4 regions of the Ornithinibacillus jepli genome follow, and region 1 is predicted to be linked to each of the others. Evidence: riboswitches for the same ligand, from Rfam matches in the RefSeq annotation. Region 1 holds a riboswitch; each other region holds the start of a gene.
What was found. Region 1 has a riboswitch for cyclic di-GMP ahead of AB1K81_RS13205 (PilZ domain-containing protein). Riboswitches for the same ligand answer to the same signal wherever they lie in the genome.
Positions count from the first base shown of each region.

Region 1 (6,054 bases):
ACTTTTTCCACATATGAGTGTGTTTGATAATGTGGCATTTGGCTTAAAAATGAAAAAAGTAGGTAAAGAAGAAATTAAAGAACGTGTCACAAAAGCGTTAAAGCTTGTACAGCTCGAGGAATATGGTAACCGTAAACCAAAGCAATTATCTGGTGGACAGCAACAACGTATTGCTATTGCGCGTGCCATTGTGAATAATCCTAAGGTACTCTTACTAGATGAACCACTTGGCGCATTAGATTTAAAGCTACGCAAGCAAATGCAGCTAGAACTAAAGCACCTCCAACAAACATTGAACATTACGTTCATCTATGTTACCCACGACCAAGAAGAAGCACTAACAATGTCAGATCGAATCGTGGTTATGAATAAAGGAAAAATCGAGCAGATTGGTCTGCCTTATGAAATATATGAAAGACCACAAACGCGTTTTGTAGCCGATTTTATTGGTCAAACTAATATTATGGAAGGTACTGTAAGTGATTTAAATGGTGAAATGGCTACAATGGCATATGCGGATCAATCAATTGAGATCCCGAATACGGCCAATGTGCATAAGGACGAGGAAATATCCATCTCTGTCCGACCTGAAAATTTAAAACTTAGCAGTACACCTATCGAAGGTTCTAATAATCTAAAAGGAACGTTCAAAGAAAAGATTTATATTGGCTCAGTGACAAAAATAGTAGTTTCCATGCCAAACGGCGAGGAACTTACCGTTAATGAATCCCATGATAAAATCGAGGAATTAACGAATACTAACGATGTCTATGTTAACTGGAGCCCCCAAAATTCGGTTGTTCTAAAAAAATAACAAATATTAATTTTAAAGATTGGAGATGGGAAGGATTGAAAAAGTCTTTTGTATTTGCACTATTTAGTTTGTTCATTGTATTATTTCTAGCAGCTTGTGGATCAGATGATTCTGATAATACTGGTGGGGATCAGGAATTAAGTGATGAGTTAATCGTATTTAACTGGAGTGAGTATATTCCACAAGAAGTAATTGATGGTTTTGAAAATGAATATGGTGTAGATGTTGTGTATTCTACATATAACTCAAACCACGAAATGCTTACAAAAGTTCAAAGTGGTACAGTTGCTTATGACTTAGTGTTTCCATCAGATTATTATGTGAAGCAAATGGTTGAAAATGATATGTTGCTTGAAATTGATTTCGATAACATACCAAATTTTGAAAATATCGCAAATGCATGGAGAAACATGCCATTTGACTCTGAGAATAAATATTCCGTTCCATTTATGTATGGGTATGACGGAATTATATATAACAAGAAATACATTAAAGAAGCCCCTACTAGCTGGGAAGACTTATGGAACCCAGAGTATGCAGGGAAAGTAGTACTGTTAGAAGAGTCTAAGGAAATTTCTAATATGGCACAACAATTATTAGGTAACGAAATGAATGACCCAACAGAAGCTCAATTAGAAGAGGGCTTTAAAAAAGTAAAAGAACTTATTCCAAATGTATTAGCATTTGATGCCGCACCATCTAGTCGTTTTGTTCGAGAAGAAGCTTGGATTGGTCATGGTTATTCCGGCTCGGCTGCGACTGCATGGTTAGAAAATGAAAATATTGACTTTGTTCTACCTGAAGAAGGCGGTATTGTTTGGTTGGATGCAATGGTTATTCCAAAAACAGCTAAAAACAAATATACTGCAGAAACATTTATTAACTACCTACTTCGTCCAGAGGTAAGTGTTAAACTTTCAGAATTCATTCCATATGGGAATCCGAATGAAGCGGCTGTCGAGATGTTACCAGAAAATATTAAGAATAGTCCTGGATTAAACTTCCCTGAAGAAGTAATTGAGCGTACAGAGTGGAACTTACCACTAGATTCAGAGCGTACTCAATTTATGAACCGTCTGTTCCAGGAAGCAAAGGTTGAATAGTTAAGTTAATAAAGAGGCTGTCAAAAGTCAATCCCTTATCATTTAATGAAGGATTGGCTTTATAGACAACCTCTTATCCTATGTCTAGCTTATTAGGCGCCAAAACGTGCGATTCCCATTTAATAGGAAGGTAGGTGGAAAATGTTGAGACCTAGAACGAAGAAAATACTATTTTCGTTTTCCCTACTCGTTTTTTTATTCTTTTATATACCAATTATGTTCGTCATCATATTCTCATTTAATGATTCTAAATTAGGAACAGTTTGGACTGGGTTTACGCTAGATTGGTATGGTTCCATTTTACAGAATACACAACTGATTGAAGCGACGATGAATAGTTTGTATTTAGCTGTGATTACAACCATCATCGCAACAATATTAGGTACCCTTGCAGCACTAGCATTACACCGCTATACCTTTATCGGCAAAAAATCTGTGGAGTTTCTATTTTATATTCCCGTAGTTATTCCGGATATCGTAGTCGCGGTAGCGCTACTTGCGATTTATGGGATTCTAAATATGTCACTCGGTTTAAATACAGCAATCCCAGGACATGTGGCAATTACGATTTCTTACGTTATGTTAGTTGTGTTGGCACGGCTTTCTTCTTTTGATAATTCATTGGAGGAAGCGGCAAAAGATCTTGGAGCGAATGAATGGCAAACGTTCTGGAAAGTAACGTTTCCATTAATCTTTCCAGGAATCTTAGCTGGTGCACTACTAGCATTTACCATTTCCCTTGATGAATTTGTTATTTCTTTCTTTACATTAGGACCTGGAGATAACACGTTACCAGTACTCGTTTATTCGATGGTTCGCTTAGGGGTTTCACCTGAAGTAAACGTACTTTCTACTATTATAATAGCCATTATGTTTGTTGTCGTGTTAATTGTTGGTCTAAGAATGAGAAAGCGAGGGGACGCGAAATGATTAAAAGTTTTAAGAAAGCATATGTATTATTATCCCCGAGTTTGTTTTGGCTAACACTGTTCCTAGTGATTCCAGTAATCTTTATTGCAATAATAAGTTTCACAACGAACGGAGACTTTGGTGGAATCATTTATGAGTTTAGCTTAAAAGCCTATTCATCTGCTTTTAGCTCCTTATACGCTAAAGTAATTTGGCAATCGGTTTGGTGGGCATTGATTGCGACGGTCGTTTGTTTATTTATTGCATATCCGTTTGCTTATTTCATCGCTCACGCTGGTAAGTGGAAAAATTTATTATTACTACTTGTCATGGTGCCGTTCTGGACAAACTTATTAATTCGTTTGTATGCGTGGATTATCCTAATGAATAATCAAGGTGTGATTAATAATGTGTTGATAGAACTAGGATTTATTGATGAGCCACTTGCATTAATGTACTCACCTGGTGGGGTAATCTTAGGTTTGGTATACGGTTTCTTACCATTTATGATTTTACCGATTTACTCTTCTATTGAACAGTTGGATAAAACATATTTGGAAGCATCAGAGGATTTAGGTGCGGGTCCAGTGAAGACGTTCTTAAATGTGACGTTACCATTAACGTTCCCAGGAATTCTTGCAGGATTTATTATTACGTTTGTACCAGCAATAAGTGTGTTCGTTGTTACAGACTTATTTACTGGTGGTAAACTACTGATGGTTGGTAATGTCATCAGGGATGCGTTCTTAGTTGAAATGAACTGGCAGCTTGGTGCAGCACTGTCGTTATTATTAATGATTTTAGTGTTGTTGTCCCTTATGATTTTCATGCGGTTTACAAATCGAAAGGATCGAAAGTTGTTGGTATAATATAGGTAATGAAAAGCGTGCTTCGGCATGCTTTTTTATGTTTATCTATAGGACTTTTGACTCAATTATGGTAAAAACGGTGATTTTGTGAGTTTTTAATTAAAAATATGTCGAATTATGGAAAAACTTTTAGTATAATAGGACTAAATATAGAGGTTTTACGAAAAAGGCAAACTTATCGAAAGGTAAGGACGCAAAGCCGAGGGCCTAAAGCACTAGTGCAATGGCAGCCTAGCTACCGAAGAAAACAGGGACTTAAGTTAGAGAGAAGGAGGACCGTTTCTTGGGTTCTCCTTTTATGTGTGATTTTGGACCTAAGGTATTTTCGAAAACCAACTTATCCAATGGGGAGGTGCTTGAAATGACTGAACAAGAGTGGATATATATTCTTATTGCGGTTGCATTTCTATTATTCATGCTATTAATATTTCTTATTAAGAAGTTTACTAGAAGTTCTCACGAAGATGTCGCATCCACTTCGGAACAGAAAGAGACCCCAAGACGTCCATCGTTTTCCGGCGTAAATAATAGAGAAAACTTTCGTGTCGCATTAGATGATGTAAATTGTTTCGTTGAGTTTCTGGATGTAGATAATGATAATCTGAATCCAAAGTTCTTTAATGGTGTGTTAAAGAATATTAGTGTTGGCGGTGTAAAGTTTGTATGCGATTATGAATATCCGATAGAGGAAGAATTGGAGATAAAGGTACGTTTTTCTCTTAATGATAGTAGATTTATCCTCAAAGGAATTATTGTGCGTAAAGAATTGTATCCTGAAAGGAATCGTTTTGGATATGGAGTTAAGTTTACGAATCTATTCGATGAGGATCGTGAGTTGTTGTATCGGTTATTGAATAGAATTATGGTAGAGAAGCGGAAAGAAAAAGTATCGAGTAAGTTGGTTGGTGAGGAGTCTATGGTATAGTGCCATGGGCTTTTTTTGTTGCTTTCATAGGGAGTAAGTAATTTTCTACAAAAATGAATATTTTTTTTCAAAAAACATTAAACATCTATTTTTCATGCCGATATAATAGGTACAACATCATAGATGTTAGTAAATGTTTTGGCCAAACATTTATATGCGAGACATATGGATGTGACTCGCGAAAATAAAAAACAATTACATGGAGGTAATAACATGATTATCAATCACAATATTTCTGCTTTAAACGCACACCGTCAATTAGGTGTAAATACTGGCTCAACTCAAAATTCTTTAGAAAAACTATCTTCTGGTCTTCGTATTAACAAAGCTGGAGATGACGCTGCTGGTCTAGCAATCTCTGAAAAAATGCGTGGACAAATCCGCGGTTTAGAAATGGCTTCTAAAAACGCGCAAGACGGTATTTCTTTAATTCAAACTGCTGAAGGTGCATTGAATGAAACTCATTCAATTCTTCAACGTATGCGTGAACTTGTAGTACAAGCTGGAAACACTGGTACTCAAGATGATACTGATTTACAAGCTATTCAAGATGAAATTGATGCTTTAGTAGAAGAACTAGGTGGAGTAACTGCTTCTGGTTCAAGTAAAGGTATTGCTGATCGTACTCAATTCAACGGTAAAAACTTACTTGATGGTACTTACTCAGCAACAGCTGCTGGTTCAGGTACAGCTCAAGCATTAACATTCCAAATCGGTGCTAATGGTGGACAACAACTTAGCGTTCATATTGAAGATATGAGTGCTTCTGCACTTGGTACTAAAGATTCTGGTGGTAATGTAACATTAAGTATGGAAGCTATTGATGTAACTAGCTTCGCTACAACTGCAGCTGATGCTTCAGGTGGTTTTGATGCACAATTAGCAGCTATTGATGCAGCTACTAACCAAGTTTCAACTCAACGTTCTGCATTAGGTGCTGTTCAGAACCGCTTAGAGCATACTATTAGTAACTTAGGTGCTTCTTCTGAGAATTTAACTGCTGCTGAATCACGTATCCGTGACGTTGATATGGCGAAAGAAATGATGGAATTCACTAAGAATAACATCTTAACTCAAGCAGCACAATCTATGTTAGCTCAAGCTAACCAGCAACCTCAAGGAGTTTTACAACTTCTTCGTTAATTAAGTTTTTTAAGGTTATCACTATTGATTTAGTGATAACCTTATTTTTTATTATAATATACAAGACTTTTAACTTTTGATTCTACTAAGTTGATTTTTGCTTTATCTTCTAATCCCTCCTAAACATAGCTTGATAATTAAACTTAACTGCACATCATATAGTTGTTAGAGATACGATAGTGAATATCCAGAAAGTCTTTTAAACCTATTATTACTTAAATAAATTCCTCTATTTACCATAACATATTCGTAATCCCTCCTTTAAAAATTCTTGTTCAATCCGATAATAAT
Region 1 covers NZ_JBFEGG010000003.1:285,123-291,176, forward strand. The annotation lists gene AB1K81_RS13185 (ABC transporter ATP-binding protein) at 1-814, shown strand, start outside; gene AB1K81_RS13190 (ABC transporter substrate-binding protein) at 850-1,917, shown strand; gene AB1K81_RS13195 (ABC transporter permease) at 2,059-2,847, shown strand; gene AB1K81_RS13200 (ABC transporter permease) at 2,844-3,695, shown strand; cyclic di-GMP riboswitch class I at 3,854-3,938, shown strand; gene AB1K81_RS13205 (PilZ domain-containing protein) at 4,057-4,620, shown strand; gene hag (flagellin Hag) at 4,834-5,763, shown strand.

Region 2 (6,054 bases), 190 kb from region 1:
TTTAGACCTTGTTGATTAAAATTATTTACTATTCTATCGGTTTCCAAATAGATATATCCTAAAATCTGTTGATTCTCACCAATAAGAGGCTGACTTTCTAATCGCTTAATAATCGGAATACATAAAACAGCCTTCCTATCATCTGGTAGAAAATGTGGTTCAAGTTTATCATCGTTCGCCCATCCTGATAGAAGAGACGGCTTCATCGTAGATCTTACCCGATTAAAGATAGATACATTATCAGGTATACCATTACTCCCATCAACAGAGGAAAGTACCGTTAGTTCTTGACCTTTTTCTTCTGCAATAATATATCCTTTAGTCGCAAGTAATCTACCAGCAAGAAACTTCACTATCATTTTTAGATTTTTGGACACATCACTATCAAGGTGCTTGAATAAATCCTCTTGACGGAGTATCCCATCTGAAAGTTTCTCCATATACTTACTACTAATTTTTTGCATAAACTGTTGATTCTCAATAAAGTCATCGACCACAGTAACATTTAAGACACTCTCTAGTTCTTCAAGAGATGTAACTTTCGTAATTATTGCATCCGTATCTAGTATATTTTCTTGTATTGATTCTAGCCATTTCTTAATTTCTGCTAATCGGTAAAATTCCTTTGAAAAATTTCGTCCGTTAATATAGTCTAATTTATACTCATCAGGAAGCTGCTGTATTAACTCTTTTACCCCTTCTAATCCTTCTAAGTAATAGTAAGCAGCATCATAATACTTTTCTAACACAAAGTAACTATTTCCTAAGTCTGCTTGTATTCGAGCAGTTAGTTCCTTATTTTTCGATTTTTTGGCTAAATGTAAGCTTCTTTCTAAATAGCTAATAGAATTTTCTCGATTTACTCCAAACTCTACTATCCCTTTAGCATGCTCATATACAGCCCGTAGTCTGTATGGTGTAGCTTGAGTAATGTAACCATCGACTTTAGAAAGCAATAGTTGTGTTAGGTTATATTTCCCTTTTCTACCTAAGTGCTGAATAGCTTCACATAGTCGCTCAATATTAACCGCCTTATTGGTAATTTTTTCGGCAATGATTAGTATTTGCTTCACTAAATAATCATCGAAATCCCGTCCTGGCCCTTGCAATTGATTTATCAGCACATCAACTGTTGCAGTATACTTTAGAATATTTTCATGTTCACTATGGAAATGAATAATCTTTTGGTTGTAACGTTCTGCTTCAAAATAATTACCAAGTGCCTGATAAACCCTAGCACAAGTCTGATAATAGTTACTAATATCAAACCCTTTATTTGGATTGTCATGTAAATCCTTTTTTAACTTTTGGAAATAGTCTAGTGCATCTGCAAAATTATTTCTTTCCAAACTTACTTGTGTTAAATAGTTTAATAGCATATATTTCTCTAATACGAGATTATGACGCTCGGCTTTCGTTAAAGCTAAATTAAAGTGATCAAAAGCAGTATCAAAATCATATTGATTTAAATAAGACTCGGCTATATTAATCAGAGCAAATACTTCACTTGTATAAATTCCATATTCTTCGCTAAGGCTTTTCACTTGAAGGTGGTACTCCATTGCCTTATCAAAATCATCATAAACCTCTGCATAAAGTGCACCTATATTATTTAGTGAGAATAATATACCTCTAGCATTATTAATTTCACCTAATAATTTACTAGACTGATGGTACATTTCTAAGGCCATATCTGCTTTTCCTAGTTGAACATAAATAAACCCTAATGTTCTATAAGCATTTCCCTTAATTTTTTTATATTGATCTCCACACTCTTCAATTAACTCTTCAAACATTTCGCGAGCCTCAAAGATTTGATTATCTTCGGTAAGTAAAACTGCACGGATTCGTTTGATTTCTAGCTCAGCTGCTTTACTCGGAAAATAGTTTATAATATTTTCAACTTTATCAATATAACCTAATAACTTAGTATTATCATAGGAAAGAAGGCTTGTATTAGATAGGACCAAGTAAGTCTCTAATAAGAGCTTTTTATCGCCACTCTCAATTGCATGTTCTTCAGCAGTCTCCAAGTATTTAAAAGCTAAATTAGTTTCACCTGTATCAGTAAGTAAATCCCCGATTTCAATATTTAGTTTAATCCTTTCTTTTCTATTCTCAGTTATTTCTAAAGCCTTTTGCAAATTCTCAATTTGTTTTTTTGTGTTTCGACTAACTTTCATTTGCTCAGCTTTTTCTATATAATATGTTCTTGCCTTTTCAAAATTTTTCGAACTAGTGAAATGATAAATTAGTTCATCAAGGCTATTATCGAGATCAATATGCTCTTCTAAACTAGTAGCTGCAAGCTGATGTTTTACGACTCTCTCCTCTTCGTCAATTTTATCGTAAACAATCTTTTTCAAAACTTTTGTTCGAAAGTCATAAAGATAAGAGCTGTCCCCAATTAAACGTTGTAGTATTCCTTTTTTAATTAAATCCTCTAACCGCTCATTTAGATGTTCATTATGGGATAAAAACGTCGCTATTGCGTCGGCAGAAACCGGCTTGGAGAAGATAGAAACTGTTCTTAAAATCTCTTGACTATATGGGTCTAGGTCCGTCAACTGATTCATTAACGCATGCTCAATATTATCTGGTAAATCCAGTAAATTATAATCTCCTGACTCTTCAGGTAAATCAATTTGCCATCTTCCAGTTTCATCACTTATATAGATTACACGCCGGCTATATAGATCTTTCATAATTTCAGTTATAAATAGTGGATTTCCATATGACTGACGATAGATTCTTCGAGAAATTTTCTTAGGTGTAAAGGAAATAGATAAAATACTTTTAATCATCTCTCCAGTATGTTTTTCATCTAATTGCTCTAATCGAATGGTTTCGGAGTCTGAGCGTCTTTTCATGTTATAAATAAACTCAGATCCAACAGAATTAGGTGAAATCTCGCTGTCTGTGCAGGAGAAAATCAACGTTAAATTTGTGTTCTCTAACACTTCTGTACATAAATAATTAAACGTATCAATCGTAAAATCATCAGCAAGATGTATATTATCAATAATCATGACTGCAGGATGATTTTGTATACTTTCATTTACAAACCCAGCAATTCTATTTAAAAGGCGATATTTCATATTTTGCTCATTCGTATAATTAAGCGAGCTAGCATAATTTTTATCCATTAATTCAGGAAAATACTTCATTAATTCCGTTTTATATTTTTCAACGATACTATTATCTGTTTCCATTATTAATTTTCGTAAAATATCTATCCACATTTCTTTACTATCCGCGGAAGCGTTATTTAGGCTAAAACTAGAATAGACACTAGCTTTACTCAAATCTAATAAAAAATTTATTTCTTGAAGAAAACGTGTTTTACCTACACCACTAGCACCTTGTACAAAAAAGATTCGCTTACCTGGTTGGTAGGAAATCATTTTGTCATAGGCTTTCACTATTTCCTCAATATGCTCATCTCTACCAACAAGCTTTGTATATAGATTTAACCCATCAAATTCTTCCTTATTAATAATGGAATAGTTTGTTTCTAGTGCGTTGTTAAGGTCCACGATTAATTCATACAAATTCTGATAGCTATACTCATTATCTGTATTTAATAGGTTTTCAAGAACAGGAATTATTTTTGTTATATTTGGGTCTGTTGTTTCCTTAAGTAAGGCTAATTCCTTTCTAGGATCGTTTAAAGATGGTTTTTTTGTCAGCATAGCTAATAAGATTACACCTAAAGAATAGATATCCGACTCTTCATCTTCCGGCATACCCGCTAATACTTTTGGATAGATGTAGGCAGAGTCTTCAAGTTGCTCTCTATGGGTTAATCTTTCCATCTGAACAGTAGCAATATCTTTAAGTAATACTTGATAATCTCCATCTTCTACCTTCAGTTGAATAGAATGACGATTAAGTGAACTATAAATAAAACCTTTAGAATGAAGATAATAAACAGCCGTGCTTATTTTAATAAAGCATTCTATTATTTCTTTAAAGTTCATTTCATATGTCACATGGAACAGATCTTTGGTACCGACGATATAATCTGAAGTAAAAAAGTACTGTGGGTCTGCTTGTAGTTTATTATCGATATAGGAAACAGTATTAAAACTATAATTTTTAATAATTGCTTTACTAGTTAAACTTTTAATTTCAAGAAAACGATTAATAAAGAAGTCAATAATAGACTTCGGCAAATATTCAGTATTTAGTAAGTTTAATAGAATAATTCTATTTTCGTTACGCATATCATATGCAGAGTAAACCATGACATGCCTTTCTTGTTTCAATAGTTCTTTTAGCCTATATCTATTATTAATGATTTCCATTACCTTCACTCCACTTAAAAATCATTCTCATTTATATACGGATCGTTACCATAGATTAGTTAGTAAACCTTGGGAGTATGTATACTTTACCTTATTATTTTCCACCATAATAAAAAGCTATTCATATATGTGAATAGCCAAAAAACCGTTTTTGGTAGCCAGGCGATCATCGTTTTTTCAACATTAGACCCTAAGCTTTGCGTCCTATCCTTTCGAATAGTTTGCCTTTTTCAACATTCTTGTTATTCAGTTACTATTACTTATTACCTATTTTACACCAATTCAATAATAATTCAATAATTTGACAAAATAAATATTTAATGTTTCGTAAAATTATAAATTTAACATAAAATTCTAGTTCTATATACCCTATTTACTATTGAGTAAAACTTTTTTATATAAAATAAAAAAACAAACCTATCTAGTAGATTTGTTTTTTATTTATACTTAGATATTCCCGCTAGAAGAATAACAGTCCTATTGAAATTGGAATAAAGCTCCATAATAGTACCATGACGCAGAAGCCCATAATGTCACGGACTTTTAGCCCAGCTATAGCTAGTAATGGCAATGCCCAGAAAGGTTGGATCATGTTTGTCCATGCGTCCCCCCAAGCAACAGCCATAGCTGTTTTGGCAGTATCTGCTCCAAGTTGTGTAGCGGCTTCCATCATAATCGGACCTTGGATTGCCCACTGTCCACCACCAGATGGGATGAAGAAATTCAAAATACCAGCACTGATGAAGCTTAACCATGGTAATGTATATTCATTTGAAATATCAACGAAGAACAAGGATAATTGTTCAGACAATCCAGAACTAGACATCATACCCATAATCCCTGCATAGAACGGGAATTGAATAATAATCCCTCCCGCATTTTTCACAGCACCAGACACACTATTCAAGAAATTACGCGGTGTTCCATGGAATAAAATCCCTAAAAATAAGAATATAAAGTTTACTATATTTAAATTTAAATCAAATCCATTTTCCACAAAATGATAAATAACAAATGCTAATCCTAGTAAACTAATTAATAGTGATATGATTCTACTATTTTCCAAACGTTCTGCTGGAGTTGTTGCTTCTTTTGTTTCTAGCACTTCTTCATCAATTTCCATTGCTTTAGCCTGTAATGCTAATAATTCAGGATCAATTTGTCCTACCTTTTTAGCTGACTTCATCAATATTCTATTTAGCAATGGGAGCGATAATAATAAGGAAACGACAATAAAAATATTTGGAGCACCAAATAAAGTTTCCGTAACCGGTACTATACCAACTTTTTCTATTACTATATTTTTATCTCCTGCAATCTCTAGTGGAATTGAACCTGACAGTCCTCCATGCCAAAGTAAAAAGCCACTATATGCACTTGCCATTAGTAGGCGATAATCTGCTGAAGGTACACGTTTTGCGACGTGAATCGCTAGTAATGCCCCTACTACTAGACCGAACCCATAGTTGATTAAACAGGCAATGGATGCTACAAGTGTTACAAGTAATACTGCTTGTCCAGGAGAATTAGCTAATTTACTAATCTTTCCTAAAAACTTTTTTACTATCGGACTATTAGCAAGGATATATCCTGTCACGACTATGAGAGACATTTGCATGGCGAACTGTAATAATCCCCAGAAGCCACCGCCCCAGTACTCTACCATTTTAACTGGTGAGCTACCTGTAAATATCAAACCAAGTATAAACACAACGAACGTTAGGATAATTGCAAATAAAAACGCATC
Region 2 covers NZ_JBFEGG010000003.1:99,007-105,060, reverse strand. The annotation lists gene AB1K81_RS12340 (diguanylate cyclase) at 1-4,307, opposite strand, end outside; cyclic di-GMP riboswitch class I at 4,458-4,543, opposite strand; gene AB1K81_RS12335 (short-chain fatty acid transporter) at 4,768-6,054, opposite strand, start outside.
Region 2: another riboswitch for cyclic di-GMP. It lies ahead of AB1K81_RS12340 (diguanylate cyclase); the one in region 1 lies ahead of AB1K81_RS13205 (PilZ domain-containing protein).

Region 3 (6,054 bases), on a different contig from region 1:
GTTTTCATCCAAGGAAACTAATAAGTTAGTTGGCCCTAGATTATTAATTGCATCAACACTAGCAAACTTATAAACTGCTTGATTATCTTCTACATAAACAATTATATTTCCAGCATCATTAATAATAGCATGTTCCACAGTAAACGGGAATGTAGCAAGATTAGTATAATCAGCTTTTGAATACACTCCTGTTGGCGATACGATATACTCTGCTGACGTAGCAATGACATCTTCATTAAAGTTATACTGAGTTATCATATCGGACTTAGAAAATTGATGTTCTGCATAATATAACGCTTCACCATCTAATAATAGTTTACGAGTTGGTAATGAAAAACTTTCACTAGAAGGCGTTAAGGTCAAATCTTCTATATTTAACGAATATAATTTTGAGCCAGTGGAGTTAGACTCACCAATATACACTAATTTATTTAAAGAATCATACGCAATATCTGGCTCACTTAAGATTTGATATTTGTTAGTTTGGATTTCTTCACCGACTCTAATTTCACTACCTGTACTTAAGTCAATTTGATAAACCCAAGTACTTTGATCTTCTGTTACATAGAACAATAATGATCCATCAGCCGCAATACGATATGGATTTTGTTTCGTGATAACGTTGGTCATACTTCCATCTGCTAAATTAATAACAGCTACAGAAGTACTTCCATAGTTAGAGACATATAATTTCCCATTAACTAAATCAATATCTGAAGGGCGAGAGCCGATGTACTGTGTATCTAAAACTTCCATAGTAAGACTGTCAATTGTGTACAGCACATTGCTTTCTAGTGAAATTGCATATATTTTTTTACTAGTTTCATCTAAAACCCAATCTGTCACACTTTGGTTAATAGGAAGCTTATAATTTTTAACTTCATAGACCTTAGATGTTAGTGTTGTAGGTAAGCTACTATAGTCTTTTTTATGTAGTGTCTTGTTGTATGAATCATATAGATATACTTCGGAATTTGCAGGCGCAAGGACTAAATCCACATCGATATCTAAATCGCTAACTTTAAAATACTCATCCTTGTCATATATTGCTTCTTTTGTAAAAACAAAATCTGCTGTTACATCAAGAACTGTGCCGGGATATGAAGTAAATTCATAAGTACCATTTATAATTGCTAAATCATTTTTATCAAAACTAATTCCGCCATAAAAAATTTCATCGGAATCCATTACAATATTTTTATCCTTGGCATTTACTCCATACCCTTCATCATATGTAGATTGAGAAAGAATGGAATAATCTGTTTGTGAAAGTTTATAGATGTTTGAACTTGTATGGCCCGATTCTGCGACATATAATACACCTGTTTCAGATGCTAGACTTGGTTCATAAAACGAATGTGCAATTGAGTCATTGTCCGGGTTCACCAGAGTAGTTTCCGTAGAGTCTATTAAATCCTTTTCTACGATTCTACTATGTTGGTCACTATTAGAATAATATAATTTGTTATCGATAACCGTTATACTATAAGGAGTACCCTCTAAAGTAATAGCTACTACTTCTAGATTAGTTAAATCTACCTTAACAACCTTGCTTTCTCCTCTAACTGCTATCCATAGTGTATTGGCATCTAACTCTAAATCACTTAAGTCAGTTCCAATTGCTAACGTGTTTGTGACTTCAAATGTAGCTCTTGAAATCACCTTTAGATTGCCTTGTGCAGTGATGGCATAGATATTTGTTTCATCATACGACCAATCTGTGATGTCCTCGGTTAATTTGATTAAATCACCTGTTTCGGTGACTTCTTGGGCATGTGTTAGATTTGGAGTATAGATATTACTTAACACTAATAACACTACCAGCATGCCACTGATGAATCTTCTCAAAAAATCCCCTCCCAATTAAAAAAACTTTGCACAACAAAAAAAGAGCAAAGCAGAACGGGATTTATTCGTTGGCAACCCGGCTGTCATAATACCCAAAAATAGTACCTTAGACCCGCAGCTTTGCGTCACTCTCTTTCGAAAGTTTTGCCTTTTTCTTTTTTGTGCTAGGACCATAATCCCATAAAAGGGAATGATTTGTCAAGATTTGTCGGAAAAATCTTGCAAAACACAATACATCAATTCACATGTTATTTATAAATTTATCCAATAATTCACCAAATAAAAGGCGTCAGTATCACTTTCCCAAAAAACTAAAATAGACTGATACCTAATTATTTATCCAGAGTTCGTTAAAGCGGAGAGCAGAAATGATAGGACATGTTGCCTATCTAGGTAGAGCAATTGCGTATAGTAATGGAGCTTAAGAGACTATGTACGAGGTAGTGTTCGTGATTATACTTATGGATCTGGTAAGAATGAAGAACATGCTGATACTCTAACTATTTCCAATCTAATCGTTGGAGATTCACCTGAAGATGTAGACACGGTAATTGCCAAGAAGGTTTGTTTAGAATATGAAGCATAATAGAGGAGTGGGACAAGGGACCTGTCCCCCTGTCCCAGTTATTCATTAATAGGGAGCTTCCACATTTGACCTAGTATTACACTGTATTGTTCTGGAGTTATTTTTACAAATCCACTTCCACTAGTAAATGTCATTTCACCAAAATAAATTTTTCCATCTACATTATAAAAGTCTACTCTAACATGCGTGAAACCCTGACAAAGCTTCTTTGCCAAGTCCACCATCAATTCAAAATTATTAGGTTTAGGGACTGGAAAATCTGTATTTTTAAACTGATGTTGTGTCCACTCTTGTAATTCCCAATTTAGGTTATATACATTTCTACGGCGGTCATTAAATCGATCGATGTCTACCCAACAATAATGAACCTCACCGTTAAAACATAAAAATTTAAAATCCTTTAACTCACCATTTGAATCTTCCATAAATGTTTCAGCAATTATTTTTGGTTTAATGTCCTTATAATGCATTTCAAATCCAACAAATGCAAAATTTATTTTCATCCATCGATTAAATTGCTTTTTTGCTTTAATTCTATCCAACTTATTTTTATCTTTTACAATTAAATTTGTCCCACATGCATTGTTTGTTTTTAATACAAATTGTTGCGGTAACAGTTCAAAATCAATTTCATCAAAATTATCCCACACTCCCAGTAAGGGAATTAAATATTGTTCTCCAATTGTATTCTTAATCCAATCCCGTACTTGATATTTATCTGTTAAAACTGCCTTCAATGGATCATTATCATATAGTTTCACCCATTGCATTTTTTCATTATATGTAGTTAAATTATTCCAATCTAAATCCTGTCCCATTCTTTTTTTATACATCTTAGCGAGAACAGTAGGGTATTTTTTTTCATTTAATGACTTGTAATACATATTTTTCAGATAGCGTTTGGAAAACTGAAGAGCAGAATAAAGATTATAAAGTCTTGGAAACTGAACAAATAATTTTCTTTTATCCACTTCTATTTCACCTTACTTTATATTTTTTTATGTACACTACTTTACTTAAAATTGGCAAAAATATTTAGTACTGCATGACTACATTATTAACATACGTTAGATCTCTAATCCAAAATTTTTACAACATGAATATTCTTGAACCTTTTTACCAGGACAATGAATATAATCATTTAGGACTGTGTTTATTCTTATTCTCTCTAAAGATGAGTCAGTCATAATATCTATTAGTTGAAAGGCTACCTAATATTAAAAAATAGACCTGATAATAACTTTTTTATGATAGATTCCCACTATTTAATTATAGACTCTATCATTGATTATTAAAATAAAGCATTTTATCTAAATCATGTTAACTACTTATAACTATGATTTTATCCTAAAATAAAAGTAAAAGGTAGAAAGAATTAAATGGTTCAGTACTAAGAAAAGTAACCAGCAACGATATTTTAGTAGGTGTAAATGGTGCCGAATCATTTAACTGATACCTTGTCATATTCTATGGTAATGAGGATAGGACTAATGGAGACTTTGTAAAGAAATCTAATTCCCCTGAGGTAACAGCGGGCTTTCCCGTTTGTTAACTCTTTTTTTATAGCATATAATGATGGATATTGATTATAAAAAGGAGCTACTCCTTATATGAGTAAAAGTACAATAATTAAGGGTACATTAATTTTAACAATTGCTTCCCTCTTATCGAAAGTAATAGGGAGCGTCTTTCGTATTCCTCTACAAAATATTGCCGGGGATGAGGTATTGGGTATCTTTAGCCTCGTGTACCCGGTCTATATGGTGGCACTATATTTATCCGTTGCTGGTATACCTCTAGCAATATCTAAACTTATTGCTGAGGCACTTGCATCTAACAACCATAATAGTATTCAACAAATCTATCGAACTGCTAGCATTCTTGCCATCATATTTGGGATAATCAGCTTTAGCCTGATTTATTGTTTTTCCGGTGTAATCGCAAATGCTTTAGGAGGCAAATCAACTGAGCTAGCACTAACTATCGTTTCCTTAACCCTGTTAGTTGCACCGTATATGGCGATTTATCGTGGGTACTTTCAAGGGTTTGGAAATATGCAACCGACTGGAGTTTCTCAAGTTATAGAACAATTGTTTCGAGTTAGTTTAATTATCTTAGTTGCCTATATTTTAGTTGGCCGAGGTTATGAAGAGAATATAGTTGCTGGTGGAATCATGATTGGATCAGTTATCGGTGCAATTGCTTCCCTTGTATATCTCAGAATAAAATATACAAATTCGGACAATCGAATCCGATCAAAACATGCATATTCTTACCAAATTTTTCTAAATTGGAGTAAGAAAATACTGCAAATCTCAATTCCAATCGCTATTGGTGCCGTCATGATGGCGTTGTTTAACTTTGTCGATTCCATCACGATTCCATATGCGTTAAAAATGAATGATGTCGATAATATTAATTATTTATATGGGATTTACGGACGAGGACTTGCATTAGTCCAAATAACAACCGTATTTGCAACGTCCATTGTGCTACCACTAGTTCCCGCTATTACGAAGAAACTAACCGAAAACGATAAAATCGGGACGAAAAATCTTATAGAAAAAACGCAGTACATTACCCATTTATTCGGATGGCCAGCTGCGATTGGGCTATTTGTCATTACGATTCCAATCAATATTGCGCTATTTACCGATATGGAAGGTAGTTCGATGTTAGCGATTATTAACATTAGCTCCATCTTTACTTCTTTAACTATAGTAAGTACTGGAATTCTACAAGGAATGGATAAAACCAGAACAGCCGCTTACGTTATTATCTTTGGTGTCGTCGTTAAAACTGTAGCGAATATCTTCTTTATTCAGGGGTATGGGCTCGATGGGGCAGCAATTTCGACATTACTTGTCTATATAGTCTTATTTATTGTAAATTATTATTTTATCTACAAAACGATAGCATTTAACATGGTGAACAGTAAGATGATAAAAGTAATTGCTTCAAGTGTCGTAATGGGAGCAATCATAGGAGTGCCTTCTCTCTTACTGGATTTTGAGAATTGGTCAAGGTTAGGAACATTGCTCTATTGTGTCACTGCCATTATCCTAGCTGGGTTTATCTATTTCATCCAACTGCTGCTGTATAAAGTAATTCGAAAAACAGACATTCCTTTTCTAGTAAAGAAAGAACTGTAAAACAGTAGCACTATTAGTAGGTAACCTTAAATGCGTTATGGTACAATTTAATAGACATTTTTAAATAGCAACTAGCTTTTGATTTAGATAACGAGGTGTTTTACTTTGCATATCGTCCTATCTGGTTATTATGGTTACGGCAATGTCGGAGATGAAGCCATTCTCCTTTCCATTATCGAGGCCATGAGGAAACAAGAACCAGACATTCAATTTACCGTATTATCATTTAATCCGGAAGAAACGAGTATAACCTATGGGGTTCACGCCATAAACCGGTTTGACTTTACATCGATATATCAGGCTATAAAAGAATCAGATGGGTTAATCAGTGGTGGCGGAAGTCTTATCCAAGATGAAACTGGTCTACGTTCTGTTCCTTATTATACAGGGATTATTCAAATTGCCAGATGGCATAAAAAGCCTGTTTTTATTTATGCACAAGGAATGGGTCCGATTAAACTACTTCAT
Region 3 covers NZ_JBFEGG010000007.1:33,699-39,752, forward strand. The annotation lists gene AB1K81_RS17310 (S-layer homology domain-containing protein) at 1-1,848, opposite strand, end outside; cyclic di-GMP riboswitch class I at 1,916-2,007, opposite strand; gene AB1K81_RS17315 (ATP-grasp fold amidoligase family protein) at 2,473-3,405, opposite strand; gene AB1K81_RS17320 (putative polysaccharide biosynthesis protein) at 4,045-5,586, shown strand; gene csaB (polysaccharide pyruvyl transferase CsaB) at 5,692-6,054, shown strand, end outside.
Region 3: another riboswitch for cyclic di-GMP. It lies ahead of AB1K81_RS17310 (S-layer homology domain-containing protein); the one in region 1 lies ahead of AB1K81_RS13205 (PilZ domain-containing protein).

Region 4 (6,054 bases), on a different contig from region 1:
TATCAGGAGAAAAAATTAAAGGGAAGATTAATGCTAATTCAAAAGAGGAAGCCTTAATGCTACTTCAGAGTAATGGTCAGGTTGTCATTGAAATTAAAGAATCAACCATTTGGAATAAAGATATAACGATTCATCGGAAAATAAATCATAAAGATCTTGTTATCTTTTTAAGGCAGTATGCCACGTTAATTCATGCGGGTATTTCGATATCAGATGCAACGAAAACGATGATAAAACAGTCTGAAAGTATAGTATTAAAAAATGCTTTAACCGATATTGAAAAACAACTTGAAAAAGGACAAGCATTATCGAAATCAGTAGAAAGACATCCTAAAATTTTCCCACCTTTGTTAATCAATATGATTCGTGCTGGCGAGGCAAGTGGTAAGCTAGACGAAATTCTTAATGAAATGGCAGATTACTTTGAAAAAGAGTATCGAAACCGCCAAAAAGTTATTTCGGCTTTAATTTATCCTAGTATTGTTGGTATTGTAACATTATTTCTTACGGGATTTTTATTAATTTTTGTTGTTCCCCGGTTTATAGGAATGTTAAATTCGTTTGGTGGAGATATTCCTCCGTTTACACAGTTTATTTTAAATTTAAGTGATTGGTTAGCAAGTTACTGGTGGGTATTCATATTACTGATTACTATCGGGAGTATACTTTATAAGTACTTCCTGCAAAGGGAAGAATTTGCGTATCGTGTGGATATTATAAAAATGAAATTCCCTTTTCTAGGAACTTTAGTCCATAAAAGTGCTTTAGTTCGTATGACACAAACATTGAGTACACTAGTAAATAGTGCAGTACCTATTTTACGTTCAATTGAAATCACGGAAAGAGTGGTGGGAAATCGAGTGATAAATAGAGTACTTGGAGATTCTAGAAGAGCTTTAGAAGTAGGAGAATCCATTACAAAGCCGATGGAGGGGCATTGGGCGTTTCCGGCATTAATCATACAAATGATTCAAATCGGTGAAAAAACAGGTACTTTAGATAAAATGTTACTGAAAGCCGCAGAATTTTATGAAGAAGAAGTAGAACAGCTATCAAGTCGCATTAAAACATTAATTGAACCAATAATGATTATTATTTTAACCATTATTGTAGGAAGTATCATAACAGCTGTGGTAATTCCGATGTTTTCATTGTTTGAAACCATTCAGTGATAACTTTAAAAAGTCGACGTAATGATTCATGATAACAGTCCACCAGGGATAATAAGCATGGATGGAGGTATTGGTTATCGCAATGGATTAAAAATGGTTTAGGTAATTTTTGAGTTATAAATAGTCAATTAAGTAAGGGTTAGTATAATATATTTTTTACTCGATTTTTATCAGACAAGCAATATATTTTGTAGAAAAAAAGAAACTGATGACGTATAATTAATCTAGGACTTATGTAGGGTACGATGAAGAGCTATCTTTATTTGGGCACTTGGATAGCTAAGAGTGAGTAGTGCAACCGTCCTACACTGTTTATAAAATGATATTTATAAAAGGTGGGGAATAAACATGAGGAACTATTTAAAGAAAGTAATGAAGAAGGAAAAAGGCTTTACATTGGTAGAGTTGTTAGCAGTAATTGTTATATTAGGTGTTATTTTAGCGATTGCTATTCCTAGTGTTGGGAATGTGATTAAGAATGCCCAAGAAGATTCTCGTGCTGCTAGTGTTAAATTGATTGAAAATGCTGCAAGATTAGCAGACATTGCTGGGGACTGGGATCTAGTTGATGATAACGATGATGGAGTTTTATCAGTAACTGAATTAAAGAATGCGGGGTATTTAGAGGATGAACCTGTAATTCCTGGTACAGATGATCCTTATGCCGGAACAGTTGATAAAAACTATGTTTATTCTGGTGAACCAACTTCTTAATGATGAAAAAATATATCGAAAAAATTATTTTAACAACGCCCATGCATGAAATCTGCAGGGCGTTTGTTTAATATATATTATGAAAAGTTACCTAAAATAGGAGAGTTTCAGTTGGAAATACTATTTACTATTTTCTTTTTAATTTTTGGACTGATTTTTGGTTCGTTTTACAATGTAGTCGGCTTGCGGGTCCCTATACATGAATCTTTTACAGAAGGAAGGTCGATGTGTCCAGGCTGTAAGCATTCTTTATCGTGGTATGAACTTATCCCTGTTTTTTCATACATATTTTTACTAGGTAAATGTAAGCGCTGTGGTGAGAAGATATCGATACTTTATCCGATAACAGAATTAGCTACAGGATTTTTGTTTGTTTTAAGTTACCTTACTTTTGGATTGTCTATAGAATTAATGATTTCGCTACTGTTATGTTCTATGTTAGTTATTGTCTTAGTTACGGATATAAAGTACATGCTAATCCCGAATAAAGTACTTCTTTTCTTTTTACCTATATTTATTATCCTACGAATAATCGAACCTCTTACCCCATGGTGGTCGTCCATAGTTGGAGCGTTCATCGGTACTTCAATTATTGCGATTATAATTCTAGTAAGTCATGGGGGAATGGGTGCTGGTGATATGAAACTGTTTGGGGTATTAGGAATTGTATTAGGGGTGAAACATGTTTTACTTGCCTTTTTCCTTTCCTGTATTATTGGTTCAGTAGTAGGGGTTCTTATGCTTTTACTAAAAGTTATTGAGCGTAAACAACCTGTTCCATTTGGTCCTTATATCGTCATTGCAACAGTCATTACATATTTTTATGGTGATCAATTAATTAACTGGTATTTTAATATCCTCTAATGGCAGGTGAAACAATGGGATTATTTAAGAAAAATAGAGTCAATATTGTGATTTCAAACCGAGCATTACGTTATACATACTATAAAAATGCCAAAAATACTTCCCTTACATTTGGAGAAGAAGAGTTGCCTATTGGGGTAATGAAAGACGGAAGAGTAGAGTCAAGAGTTGCTCTTGTAAAAATAGTAAAGAAGCTTGTCAAATCTCACAAATGGAGTGGAAGTAATATTTACTTTTGTGTTCCAGATGATACGGTAGTGATTCGTCAGCTGCAAATACCTGTTACATTAACTATGAATGAAGCGGTTAGTTACGTTAAAACTCAGTTAGGTACTAGTATCTATTTGCCATTTGAAGACCCTTCTATCGCTATTGAATTTTTGGAAGAGGAAGACGAAAAGAGAAATTTGCTTCTATTTGCATATCCAAAAGAGAAAATTATCGAGTTTGAAGGTGCTTTTAAGGAAGCAGGTCTTAAGTCTAAGGCAGTAGACCTTACTTCACCATCAGTTTATAGGTATTATTACAAAAATCGTCAAGAAAAGGCTGATGGAGTTTTACATATTCACTGGAATTTAGATGCATTGTCATTAACTACTTATCGTCTAGACAAAGCGATATTTACAAGATACATGAGTAATGAGGTATATGAAGAAAAACAGGAATTAAAAGAAGATGAGGCAAGTCAAGTAATAGACGATAATATTCGAGAAATTACGAGAATCATTGATTTTTATCAGTATTCTATTACAAAAGGGGAAGAAAGGATAAACTTACTATTAGTTACTGGTGACTTCCCGTATTTACATAGCGTATTCAAGATATTAGAAGAAACAGTTAATATTCCTATATATAAGTTTGAAGAAGAAATACCGATTAAGTTCATAGATGCTCTCGGATTAGCATTAAAAAATGGTGTTCATAAAGGGGAAACAATATGAATACAGAGATAAACCTTTTAGAACAAAAACCTAAAAAAAATCTAGCATTTTATTTCGTAATATTTATCTTCATAATTTTAATCGCTACTACTATTGTTGTACTAAATTTACAAATAGATTATTACAATACTCGAATTAAAACAGAAGGGGAACATATTGCTCAATTAGAAGAAGTTCTTCGAGAACATAATTTAAACATGGAAGACGAACAGCGATTAAGTCAAGTACATGAGATGTTGTCTACCATTCAAATGCAAAGTATTCCAAATGTCTGGCTATATTTCGATTTGACAGATCTTTTTAACCAAAACCAATTGCAAAGTTATGTTTTTTCTGGTGAAAATCAGGTGATCATTTCTGCGAAATTTAGTAGTCTCCCAAAAGTTGCTGATTATGTAGCTGCCATACTTGAACGGAATTATATTAACGATGTCGATATATCAAATGTGAACAGTGTTGGTGAATCTTACCAAGCAACCTTAACAATTAGTTTGGATCTGGACCGAATAAGAAAGGAGCTTGGTGAAGATGCAGATTAGATGGACAAAAGCTTATACATATATGTTACTTGGAATTATTATTTCCACGATTGCAATATTTGGAATTAGCTATATAAATATAATCAAACCATTACAAAACCAAGTGAATATATTAGAACAAGAATCAAAAATGTTTCAAAAGCAATATGATCTTTTAATGGAACAAAATATTAATGGTACAGATAATGAAATGAGTTCGGAGTTACAAGGTCGAATCCCGAATGAAAAAGCTCCTGATACCGTGTTAGAGAGTCTGGATAAACTTTCTGAACAATATAATGTTTCGATTTCATCATTACGCTCAAACGGAAAAACAGTAGAAAATGATGAGAATAGTATATTACAATCCAATACGTACTCAATGGATGTCGAAGCAACTAATATTTCGCAACTGAATTCTTTTTTAGATGCAATGGAAGAAAGTGGACGGTATATGATAATTAGAACAATGTCACTGTATCAATCTGAAAAAGGAAGTACGTTATCTATTACATTTGAAACGTTCCATACGAATTTTTAAATACCTGTCCAACAGATAAGTTCTTAAAAGGAATCCTATTTCATACCTATCTATATAGAAATGAAATAGGAGGAATAATCATGAGACATTATGCGTTCTTACGTTTACTATTAGCAGCTTTCTTTATGTATTTTGCTTGGCCACTGATACCACAATTTAGTTCACAGCTTGAAATGCTGTTTTGGGCTTGTTGGTTAGCTTTTTTTGTGTTCGTCTTTGGTGCTAATCTAGCCACTTTACTAAAAATATCGGACCCACCAGTAATGGAACAGGAATTTGATAAAGTTAGACAAACAGATGGTTAAACATTGAGCCTGATGCGATTCATCTGTATAATATAGTTACAAAAGGTGACTAGTACAGTTGAAAGTCGGTGATCCGAAGTGGCTACAAAACATGAACAAATTATTCAACATATCATTTCGTTATCTGTCGGAAGTAAAATCTCGGTTAGACAGATTGCTAAACATTTAAATGTAAGTGAAGGAACAGCTTATCGTGCCATAAAAGAGGCAGAAAACATTGGTTTAGTAAGTACCATTGAACGAGTAGGTACCATTCGTATTGAACGAAAGAAAAAAGAAAACTTTGAAAGATTAACATTTGCAGAAGTAATCAATATTGTGGATGGACAGGTCCTTGGAGGTCGTGATGGCCTACATAAGACGCTTAATAAGTTTGTCATCGGTGCCATGCAATTAGATGCAATGATGCGCTACACTGAAGCGGGGTCATTATTAATTGTCGGAAACCGAGTAAAAGCCCATGAGCTAGCATTAAACGAAGGTGCTGCAGTATTGATAACTGGTGGTTTTGATACGGATGATTATATTAAGCGTTTGGCTGATGAGAAACAATTGCCTATTATTTCAACGAGTTATGACACATTTACCGTAGCTGCGATGATTAACAGAGCAATTTATGATCAGCTAATTAAAAAGGAAATTGTACTTGTTGGTGATATTTGTACACCAGTAGAGCACGCACATTACTTGAAGATAGATGAAAATGTGGACGCGTGGTATGAAATAAACGAAAAATCTACCCATTCCAGATTCCCAGTGTTAGATGGGAAAAATCGAGTTGTAGGTATGGTTACTTCTAAAGATATTATTGGTAAGGATAGGGATTTTCCGATTGAAAAAGTAATGACGAAAAATCCAATTGTAGTTCAATCCAAAACATCGTTAGCATCTGTAGCACATATGATGGTGTGGGAAGGGATAGAGGTCGTACCTGTAGTAGATGAATCATCTACATTAAAAGGTATAGTTTCTAGACAAGATGTACTAAAAGCCCTTCAA
Region 4 covers NZ_JBFEGG010000001.1:1,465,037-1,471,090, reverse strand. The annotation lists gene AB1K81_RS07675 (type II secretion system F family protein) at 1-1,172, shown strand, start outside; cyclic di-GMP riboswitch class II at 1,402-1,485, shown strand; gene AB1K81_RS07670 (competence type IV pilus major pilin ComGC) at 1,521-1,886, shown strand; gene AB1K81_RS07665 (prepilin peptidase) at 1,998-2,750, shown strand; gene pilM (type IV pilus biogenesis protein PilM) at 2,765-3,691, shown strand; gene AB1K81_RS07655 (hypothetical protein) at 3,688-4,230, shown strand; gene AB1K81_RS07650 (hypothetical protein) at 4,220-4,750, shown strand; gene AB1K81_RS07645 (hypothetical protein) at 4,831-5,055, shown strand; gene AB1K81_RS07640 (DRTGG domain-containing protein) at 5,134-6,054, shown strand, end outside.
Region 4: another riboswitch for cyclic di-GMP. It lies ahead of AB1K81_RS07670 (competence type IV pilus major pilin ComGC); the one in region 1 lies ahead of AB1K81_RS13205 (PilZ domain-containing protein).